3 regions of the Amycolatopsis sp. NBC_00348 genome follow, and region 3 is predicted to be linked to each of the others. Evidence: riboswitches for the same ligand, from Rfam matches in the RefSeq annotation. Region 3 holds a riboswitch; each other region holds the start of a gene.
The links. Region 3 has a riboswitch for S-adenosylmethionine ahead of thrC (threonine synthase). Riboswitches for the same ligand answer to the same signal wherever they lie in the genome.
Positions count from the first base shown of each region.

Region 1: it holds a riboswitch for S-adenosylmethionine, as region 3 does, so the genes downstream of both, OHS58_RS31045 (methionine ABC transporter ATP-binding protein) here and thrC (threonine synthase) in region 3, are expected to answer to the same signal.
Region 2: it holds a riboswitch for S-adenosylmethionine, as region 3 does, so the genes downstream of both, OHS58_RS03010 (aminotransferase class V-fold PLP-dependent enzyme) here and thrC (threonine synthase) in region 3, are expected to answer to the same signal.

Region 1 covers NZ_CP107994.1:7,111,331-7,114,597, forward strand. The annotation lists gene OHS58_RS31040 (DHA2 family efflux MFS transporter permease subunit) at 1-626, shown strand, start outside; gene OHS58_RS31045 (methionine ABC transporter ATP-binding protein) at 691-1,704, opposite strand; SAM riboswitch class I at 1,912-2,002, opposite strand; gene rsmA (16S rRNA (adenine(1518)-N(6)/adenine(1519)-N(6))-dimethyltransferase RsmA) at 2,164-3,003, opposite strand.
Region 2 covers NZ_CP107994.1:626,837-630,103, forward strand. The annotation lists gene OHS58_RS03000 (potassium/proton antiporter) at 1-382, shown strand, start outside; gene OHS58_RS03005 (M23 family metallopeptidase) at 1,137-1,787, shown strand; SAM riboswitch class IV at 1,881-1,995, shown strand; gene OHS58_RS03010 (aminotransferase class V-fold PLP-dependent enzyme) at 2,034-3,267, shown strand, end outside.
Region 3 covers NZ_CP107994.1:285,086-288,352, forward strand. The annotation lists gene OHS58_RS01205 (ComEC/Rec2 family competence protein) at 1-179, shown strand, start outside; gene thrC (threonine synthase) at 242-1,507, opposite strand; SAM riboswitch class I at 1,520-1,653, opposite strand; gene holA (DNA polymerase III subunit delta) at 1,790-2,770, shown strand; gene rpsT (30S ribosomal protein S20) at 2,822-3,082, opposite strand.

The DNA of each region.
Region 1 (3,267 bases), 3.9 Mb from region 3:
TGCTGCCGCTCGCGGTGGTGCGTGACCGCGCCCGCGCCGTCGCGTACCTGACCGTCGGGACCGCGTCGTTCGGCGCGTTCGGGATGTTCCTGTTCCTGACGTATCAGCTGCAGGTGGTGATGGGCTACGGCGCGCTCGCCGCGGCGCTGGCGTTCCTGCCGACGCTGGGCGCGAACCTCTTCGCCTCGACGCAGCTGTCGGGACGGTTGCTGGCCCGCTTCGGCCCGCGTCCGCTGCTGGCGGGCGGGCTCTTCGTGCTGGCGGGCGGGTTGCTGCTGGCCACCCGGTTGACGCCGGACTCGTCGTACGCCGCGGTGATCCTGCCGATGCAACTGCTGCTGGGCCTGGGCGCCGGGCTGTGCATGCCGGTGGTGCTGAACGTCGCGACCCGCGACGTCGGCGCGCGGGACGCGGGCGCCGCGTCGGCCTTCGTGACGACGTCGCAGCAGGTCGGCGCGTCACTGGGGACGGCGACGCTGAACACGATCGCCACCGCGGCGGCGGCCGGGCTCACGACGTCGACGGCGATCGTCCACGGCTACACAACAGCCGCGGCCTGGGCGGCGGCCCTCGTCGCCATAGCCGCGCTCACCGCACTCCTGCTCCTCCCACGCGGCACCCGCTGAAAGCCGTGAAGGCCTCCTTCCCGGCCATAAGAGCCGGTAAGGAGGCCTTCACGGACGTTCGGGGTCAGGCTGCGGCGACGCCCTGGGGGCCGCGCGCGGTGTGCGTGACGTGGCCGCCGCGCTCGGCGACCCACGCCAGCGCGGCGTCGGCCCGCTCGCCGCGGACGCCGAGGCGGAACCGGCCGACCGGGGTGTCGCCGATCCGGGTCAGGCCGCCGCCGATGGTGGCGAACTCGACGTCGAAGCGGCCCGCGGCCTCGGGCAGCAGCGCGCCGACCGAAGCGAAGCCGACCAGCACGACGTCGACCGAGCGGTCGTAGCGCGAGGACTGCGAGCGGGTGGTCTCGATGGCGGGCAGCAGCGCCTGCGCGGTGCGGCTGGCCGGGTTCGAGATCAGGTCGAGCACGGAGCCACGCTCGACGACGGTGCCGTCTTCGAGCACCGCGACGTCGTCGCACACCCGGCGGACGACGCTCGCGTCCGGCGTCGTGATCACGATGGTGACACCCAGTTCGGCGCGGGCCCGGTCGAGCACGGTGAGCACCGCGCCGGCCTCCTCCGGGTCGATCCCGGCGGTCGGGTCGTCGGCGAGCAGCACCGCGGGGGCCGCGGCCAGCGCCTTCGCGACGGCGACGCGGCGGAGCTGCCCCTCGGTGAGCTCGCCCGGACGCTGCGCGGCGCGCGGGGTCAGGCCGACGAGGTCGAGCAGCGAGCCGACCTTGCTGCGGCGCTGCGGGCCGTCGACGCCCAGCTGCTCCAGCGGGGACGCGATGTTGCCGGCGATGGTGCGCTCGGCGATCAGCTCCGGCTTGGTGCCGACGACGCCGAGCTGGCGGCGGATCTCGCGGAGCCGGCGGCCGTCGAGGGTGCCGGTGTTGAGGCCGTCGAGCCGGACGACACCGCGGTCCGGCCGCTCCTGCAGCGCGATGCACCGGGCGAGGACGGACTTGCCGGAACCGGCCGGGCCGACGACGCCGAACAGTGAGCCGGCCTGGACGTCGACGCTCACGTCCCGCAGCGCGACGACCGGATTTCCGTTGAGGGCAAAGGACTTGGACAGGTTTTCGACGGTGATCACGAAGGCTCCAGAAAACGGGGCGCGCAGATAAGCGCGTCCGGCCGCAAGCGAATGTCCGTCCTCTATGGACGGTGCATGAAGAAGAGGTGTGACGGGTCGAGCAAGCTCAGTTGGAGCGTCGACATGCGGTCACGGAGCGGCGACCCTCGTCGACAACGCGGCGTTTGGTCAGCAGCAGCGGGCGAGCAACCCTCTTCATCGGGACGGCCTCCATCGGTCCTGGCGGTAGCACCTGCCCTGCGGAGGGTGGTTGCTGCGACTTCGGCGAGCCAGGTCTCTCAGTCGCTCGGGATGGACGTACTGAGTAAAACCGATCCCGAGGAGCGAAAGCAAGCCTGTTGGGCCAGATCACACGACTGGAGGTGTCCGAATCGCGGGAACAGCACTCAGGAAGACTTATTTCGCCGCGACGCGCACGCTCCGGCGTCGGCGGGCACCGTCAGTTCCACTGAGGACGCGTCACCGGACGGCGGCGAGCCGGGCGAAGTCGTGCACGTCCAGCTGCTCACCGCGGGTCTTCGGGTCGATCCCGGCGGCCACCAGCAGCTCGCCGGCCCGCTCGGCCGACCCCGCCCAGCCGGCGAGCGCGGCGCGGAGGGTCTTCCTGCGTTGTGAGAACGCGGCGTCCACGAGACCGAACAGCCGATCCCGGTCCTCGGACGCCGGCGTCTCCCCGCGCTCGAACGCGACGAGCGCGGAATCGACGTTGGGTACCGGCCAGAACACCGAGCGTGGCACGGCGGCGACCTTGCGCGCCGGGCCGTACCAGGCGAGCTTGACGCTCGGGACGCCGTAGATCCGGCTGCCCGGGCCCGCGGCCATCCGGTCGGCGACCTCGGTCTGGACCATCACGAGGCCGGACTTGAGGGAGGGCACCTCGGCGAGCAGGTGCAGCACGACCGGCACGGCGACGTTGTAGGGCAGGTTGGCCACGAGCGCGGTGGGCGCGGCGGGCAGGTCGGCGTTCGAGACGCGCATGGCGTCGGCCTCGAGGACGTCCAGCCGGCCCGCGACGTCCGGCCCGCGTTCGGCGACGGTCTTCGGCAGCCGTTCGGCGAGCTTGCGATCGATCTCGACGGCCACGACCCGCGCCCCGGCGGCGAGCAGCCCGAGAGTCAGGGACCCGAGCCCGGGCCCGACCTCGAGGACGACGTCGTCCGGCCCGAGGTGCGCGAGGTCGACGATCCGCCGCACGGTGTTGGGATCGTGCACGAAGTTCTGCCCGAGCTTCTTGGTCGGCCGCACGTCCAGCTCGGCCGCCAGCCCGCGGATCTCGGCAGGTCCCAACAGTTCAACCACCGGACGAGCCTACCCAGGACAACCCGGCCCCCTCTGCACGCCCGCCCGGAGTCCCACACCCCAGCGGGTCGACCCACGTACCCGGCCAGTCGACCCACGTACCTGGACGGTCGACTCGCGTACCTGGACGGTCGGCTCGCGTACCCAGACGGTCGGCTCGCATACCCAGACGGTCGGCTCGCGTGATCAGCAGGCCGACACGCGTGATCAGCAGGCCGACACGCGTGATTGAGCGGTCAACACGCGTGATTGAGTGGTCGACAC
Region 2 (3,267 bases), 340 kb from region 3:
GCTGACACTGCTCCAGGGCGCGACCCTCGGCCCGCTCGCGCGCTGGCTCGGGCTGTCGAAGAAGTCCGAGGCGTACGAGATCGACGTCGACTCCGCACCACTGGACGAGCTGGGCGCCGAGCTGCTGCAGGTCCGCATCCAGCCGGGCTCGAAGCTGCACGGCGTCTACCTCTCGGAGCTGCGCTTGCCGGTGGGCGCGACGGTGAGCCTGGTCGTGCGCGCGGGCTCGGGCTTCACACCGCAGAAGACGAGCCGCCTGCAGGAGCACGACCAGCTCCTGGTGGTCACGACAGCCACGGCCCGCGACGACGCCGAGCGCCGGCTGCGCGCGGTGGACCGCGCCGGCCGCCTGGCCCGCTGGCGCGGCGAGTCGGGCATCTGACGCGGTTCGCGGTTTGCCGGCTGGTGCCCGCTCTGTCTCGCGGCGATGTCGCTCGCTGGGGTGGTTGGTGATCGAGTCGGGCCGCTGGGTCGCGCGGGTCGTGGCTGATCGGATGCTCGATCTTGCCGGTGTGTCGCCCGCGTCGGTTTGCTTGAGGTGAGCGGGGCTGATCGCAGGTTGCTTGCTCGGGCCACCGTGCCGTCTGCGTCGGCTTTGCGGTGAGCGGGGCCGATCGCGGGTTGCCTGCTTGGCCACTGTGCGGTCCGCTGGGGTCGCCGGCGCTGCGAGTCGGACCGCTGGCTCGTTCGCGGGTTGGGCGGAACCGTGTCCGCTCGGCTCGGCATCGCCGCCGGGCTGTCCGCGTCGGTTTGCTTGAGGTGAGCGGCGTCGATCGCGGGTTGCCCGCTTGGCCACCGTGCCGTCTGCTGCGCTCGGCGGTCGCGAGCCCGGCCGGCCGCGAGTTGTCCACATCCACTCCAGTTGTCCACAGATTTCCGGCGCGCACGTTTTTGCAGGTCAGCGGCGGTAGACTGGACAGGGGACGCCCCCCAGGGAGTGGTGGGGGCTGCGTTCGGGGCGGCCCGTTGTCCGGTGCCTGTCCGCTCTTCGCGTCGACCTGGTGATCTTTTCCCGTGAGGGTGAGTGATCCTCACAAAAACCTCACCTGATCTTCCCTGCGTTCCCTCTTTTGGCTTACTCTGCGCTCCATTAATTACCTCGAATGGGTGAACGTAGAGCCAAAGGAGTACGCCGGGTGACGAAGCGATACGTGCGTGGGGCCGGGCTGGTCGCGGGGATCGTCCTGGGTGTGGGGCTCGCCGCCGCTCCGGGGGCGGCCGCTGAGGTGGGGCCCTTTCCGGTGCTGGCGCTGCCGTTCAAGGCCGGCCAGCAGGTGTACTCCGCCGGCATCCACTCCGACGATGGCAGCACCGGCGTCGAGAACGCCCTCGACCTCAGCCCGGCCGACAAGACCGTGCGGGCGCCGCTGGCCGGGACCGTGCACCTGCAGCACTGCGCGGGCGGTGACTGGGTGACCATCGACCACGCCGGCGGGTGGCGCACCGGGTACTACCACATGGAAGGCATCAAGGTCACCGACGGTGAGCAGGTCGAGGCCGGCGACGTGCTCGGCTCGACCGGCAACGCCCTGCCGTGTGGTGGCAGCAGCACCGGGGCCCACGTGCACTTCACACTGTGGACACTGCCGGACGCGGCCGACTGGGACGGTCTCGCCTACAGCCAGGTCTCGACCACCGTCGCGGCGGCGCACGGTGAGCCGATCGACGGGAAGACGTTGGGCGGCTGGCTGTTCACGGCGGGCGCGGACCAGTACGCCGGCACCGCGACGCACCTCTCGGACCACGCCGTGACGCAGCTCCCGGGCCGTTTCCGCGCGAAGATCTGACGCTTCTCCATTCCTGCTCGACTTGTGGTCGGTGTCTCAGAATGTGCGGTGGGGGCTGGTCGTCACGCCGATTCTCGGTTACCTTTTGAATCAGGTCATGAGTGCCAGCGTCAAGCCCCGGCTTGCTGGCCGGCAACCCTCCTACCGCGGTGGGGTGCCCCGGGTGAAGACCGGGCCGGTCGCGCCGTGCGACCGGCAAGCGCGGGCCCCTCGCCGGGGCCCCCCGGAACGCCGAGGAGGCTAACGATGACTCTCGCCATCGACCGCACCAGCACACAGACCCAGGAAACCCTTGCGTCCCAAGGGATCCCCACGGTCGCTGGTGCCTCGCTGCGAGTTCCGCTCGTCACCGGCGGAGACATCGGCTACGCCAATCTCGACCACGCGGCCAGCGCGCCCTGTCTCGACGCCGTCCGCGTGGCCGTCGACGAGTTCCTGCCCTGGTACGCGAGCGTCCACCGCGGCGCGGGCTTCGCCTCGCAGGTCTCGACCAAGCTCTACGAGCGCACCCGCGCCACGCTGCGCAGCTTCGTCGGCGCGCGCCGGACCGACACGGTCGTGTTCACCCGCAACACCACCGACTCCTTCAACCTGCTCGCCCGCAGCCTCCCGCCGCGCACCGCGGTGATCGTGTTCGACACCGAGCACCACGCCGCGCTGCTGCCGTGGCAGGGGCCGAACGTCCGGCGCCTGCCGACCCCGCGCACCCGGCTCGCGGCGGTGTCCGCTGTGGACGAAGCCCTCGCGGAATCCCCGCAGGGGCCGCGTTTGGTGGTCCTCACCGGAGCGTCCAATGTGACCGGTGAGCTGCTTCCGGTGGCGGAGATCGCCGCGGTGGCCCGCCGGCACGGCGCCCGCATCGCCCTCGACGCCGCCCAGCTCGCGCCGCACCGCAGGATCGCCATGCAGGACCTGGACGTCGACTACGTCGCCCTCTCCGGCCACAAGCTGTACGCGCCCTTCGGTGCGGGCGCGCTGATCGGCCGCGCCGACTGGCTGCGCGCCGCCCGGCCCTACCTCGCCGGCGGCGGCGCGACCAAGCTCGTCACCGAGGACGCCGTCGTCTGGAACACCGGCCCGGAGCGGCACGAAGCCGGTTCGCCCAACACCGTCGGCGTGTACGCGCTCGGCGTCGCCTGCGAAACCCTGAGCCGCAACTGGGCCGCCGTCGAAGCGCACGAGCAGGCCCTGCTCGTGCGGCTGCGCAGGGGCCTCGAAGGCATCCCGGGCTGCTCCGAGCTGCGGCTGTTCGACGCGCCGGTCGACCGCGTCGGCACGGTCAGCTTCGTCGTCGCCGGCTTCGACCCCGGCTGGCTCGCGGCGGTTCTCTCGGCGGAGTACGGCATCGGCGTCCGCGACGGCGCCTTTTGCGCCCACATCGCGGCCAAGCGCCTGATCGGCGTCACCGGCGGCGAAGGGCAGCAGGCGGTGCGCGTCAGCCTCGGCCTGGGCAGCACCGAGGAGCACGTGGATCGCGTGC
Region 3 (3,267 bases):
TCAGCGTCGGCGCGGGCAACACCTACGGCCACCCGAGCAAGTCCACAGTGGACACTCTGACGGCGTTGGGCGCCTTGGTGACCCGGACCGACGTCGACGGCGACACAGCTGTGGTCCCGGACCCGTCAGGCCCGGCGATAGCCCGCCGGGGCGAACCGCGCGGCCCGCCTCACCGCTGACTTCCGTTGCCCGGCAACGCGTTCCCGCCGGGGCGCGCGTGGCTAGCCCCGGCGGGGAGACGTCAGTAGCCGAGGGCCTTGTTCACGGCCGCGGCCGAAGCCGGCACGGTCGCCTTGGGGCCGACGTGGTTCTCGATGGCGTCGAGGGTCTTGAGGCCGTCGCCGGTGATGAGGAGCACCGTCTCGGCGTCCGGGTCCAGCTTGCCCGTCTCGATGAGCTTCTTCGCCGTGGCGACGGTGACCCCGCCGGCCGTCTCGGTGAAGATGCCCTCGGTGCGGGCCAGCAGCCGGATGCCTTCGACGACCTCTTCGTCGGTGACGTCCTCGATCGAGCCGCCGGTGCGGTTGACGATGTCGAGCACGTACGGGCCGTCGGCCGGGTTGCCGATCGCCAGCGAGCGGGCGATGGTGTCCGGCTTCACCGGCTGGACGACGTCCTGGCCGGCGCGGAACGCGGCCGAGACCGGCGAGCAGCCGGTGGCCTGGGCGCCGAACACCTTGTACGGGCTGGCGTCCACCAGGCCGAGCTGGCCCAGCTCGCGGAATCCCTTGTCCACCTTGGTGAGCTGTGAACCGGAGGCGATCGGCACGACGATCTGCGGCGGGATCCGCCAGCCGAGCTGCTCGGCGACCTCGAAGGCGAGTGTCTTCGAGCCTTCGGAGTAGTACGGGCGGACGTTGACGTTCACGAAGGCCCAGCTCGGGTGCTCACCGGCCAGTTCGGTGGCGAGCCGGTTGACGTCGTCGTAGTTGCCGTCGACGGCGATCAGGTCACCGTCGTACACCGCGGTGGTGAGGATCTTGGCGCGCTCGAGGGACTTGGGGATCAGCACGACCGACTTCCAGCCCGCGCGCGCCGCCGCGGCGGCGACGGCGTTGGCCAGGTTGCCGGTCGAGGGACAGGCGAGCACCTCGAAGCCGAACTCGCGGGCCGCGGCCAGCGCGACGGCGACCACGCGGTCCTTGAACGAGTGCGTCGGGTTGCCGGTGTCGTCCTTGACCCACAGGCGCTTGAGGCCGAGCTCCTTGGCCAGGCGGTCGGCGCGGATCAGCCGCGTCGAGCCGGGCTCGGTGTTCGGGATCTCTTCGATGTTGGACGGAACCGGGAGGAGCTTCTTGTAGCGCCAGATGTTCTTGGGGCCGGCCTCGATGTCTTCGCGGCGGACGCGGCCGAAGTCGTAGGCGACCTCGAGCGGCGAGAAGTCTTCGGCGGAGACGAACTCGGGGGCGAGCGGCTGCCGGTGGCCCTCTTCCTTCGACACCAGTTCGACGGCCGGTCCGAGATCCGGGGTCTTGGTGGTGGAGGTCGTGCCGAGGGTTGCGGTCATCGCGAGGTTCCTTCCTCATCTGCCCCGCCGAAGCGGGCCGGAATTGGCACCGTGGTCGTCAGCTATCCCGCGATCGCGGGATGACAGGCTGTACGCCGGTTGCCGGGGCTTCGTCGGGCCGTTCCCTCTGCCCCTCTGGATGAGCGGTATTCAGTTGTCGGAGCGCGCGAGAAAGCGCGCCGCCTCCAGGACACCGTACGACATGGCACTCGGGCCGTGCCATGGTGGCCGCTCGACATCACCGGAGCGGGCGCACGAAGCAGCAAGTGAGAAGATTCCCGGGTGACCGCGCAAGCCACCGCCCCGGCCCCGCTCCACCTGGTCCTGGGTGAGGAAGAACTGCTGATCGAGCGGGCCGTCCGCGAGACGCTGGCCGCGTCCCGCGCGATCGACGCGACGGCCGAGCTGACGCGGGCCCGGGTGTCCGATCTCACAGCTCCCGAGCTGGCCGAACTCGTCAGCCCGTCGCTGTTCAGCGAAGGCCGGGTGATCGTCCTCGAGTCGGCGCAGGACATCTCGCAGGAGCTGGCCGACGCCGTGACGTCGTACCTGAAGGACCCGGCGGCCGGGATCGTGCTCGTCGTCGTGCACACCGGCGGCGGGCGCAGCAAGGCGGGCAAGACGCTCCCGGCGGTGCTGAAGAAGGCCGGCGCCGAGGTGACGGAGTGCCCGAAGCTGACCAAGCCCGCCGAGCGGGAGCAGTTCGTGCGCCACGAGGTGCGCCGGGCCGGCGGCAAGATCGACCCGGCCGGGGTCGCGGCGCTCATCGACGCCGTGGGCTCCGACCTGCGGGAACTCTCCTCGGCCGCGATGCAGCTCGTCGCGGACGCCGGCGGGGCGGTCGACGCGGACGCGGTCCACCGCTACCACCGCGGCCGCGCCGACGTGACCGGGTTCGCGGTGGCCGAGAAGGCGGTGAGCGGTGACCGCGCGGCCGCCCTGGAGTCGCTGCGCTGGGCGATGCAGCTCGGCGTCCCGTACGTCCTGGTCGCCGACGCGCTGGCCGACGCGGTCCGCACGATCGCCCGCGTCTCCGGCGCGGGCCGCGGCAACCCGAACCAGCTGGCCGGGGAGCTGGGCATGCCGCCGTGGAAGGTCCGCAAGGCCCAGGGCCAGTCCCGCGGCTGGAACCAGGACGGCCTCGCCACGGCGATGCGGGTGGTCGCCCGGCTGAACGCCGAGGTCAAGGGCGTCGCGGCGGACCCGGGTTACGCGCTGGAACGCGCGGTCCTGCAGGTGGCGGCGGCCAAGGGCGACCGCTGAACATGAAGAAAGCCCCGGCCGGGGCCGGGGCTTCTCCAGAGATCAGCTCGCTCAGAGCGAGTTGACGCGCTTCGCGAGCGCCGACTTCTTGTTGGCGGCCTGGTTGGCGTGGATGACGCCCTTCGAGACGGCCTTGTCCAGCTTCTGGGCGGCGTCGCGCTGCAGCTCGACGGCCTTGGCCTTGTCACCGGAGTCAGCGGCTTCGCGGACCTTGCGGATCGCGGTCTTCACCGAGGACCGGATCGCCTGGTTGCGCTGACGCGCCTTCTCGTTCGTGGTGATGCGCTTGATCTGCGACTTGATGTTGGCCATGAGGCGCTCCTGCTTTCACTCGGTGAGATTCGCCGCCGCGCTGGTGTGGCCCCGCTGAAGCGGGTTTCCTCCATGACGGAATGCCGCACGGCAACGAGCAACAACTTTAACAGCCCGGCCCCGGCCCGCCGCGAGCGCGTCCGGCCGGGCGTGGATCACCGGGAGTACGGTGGACGGCGGTAGTG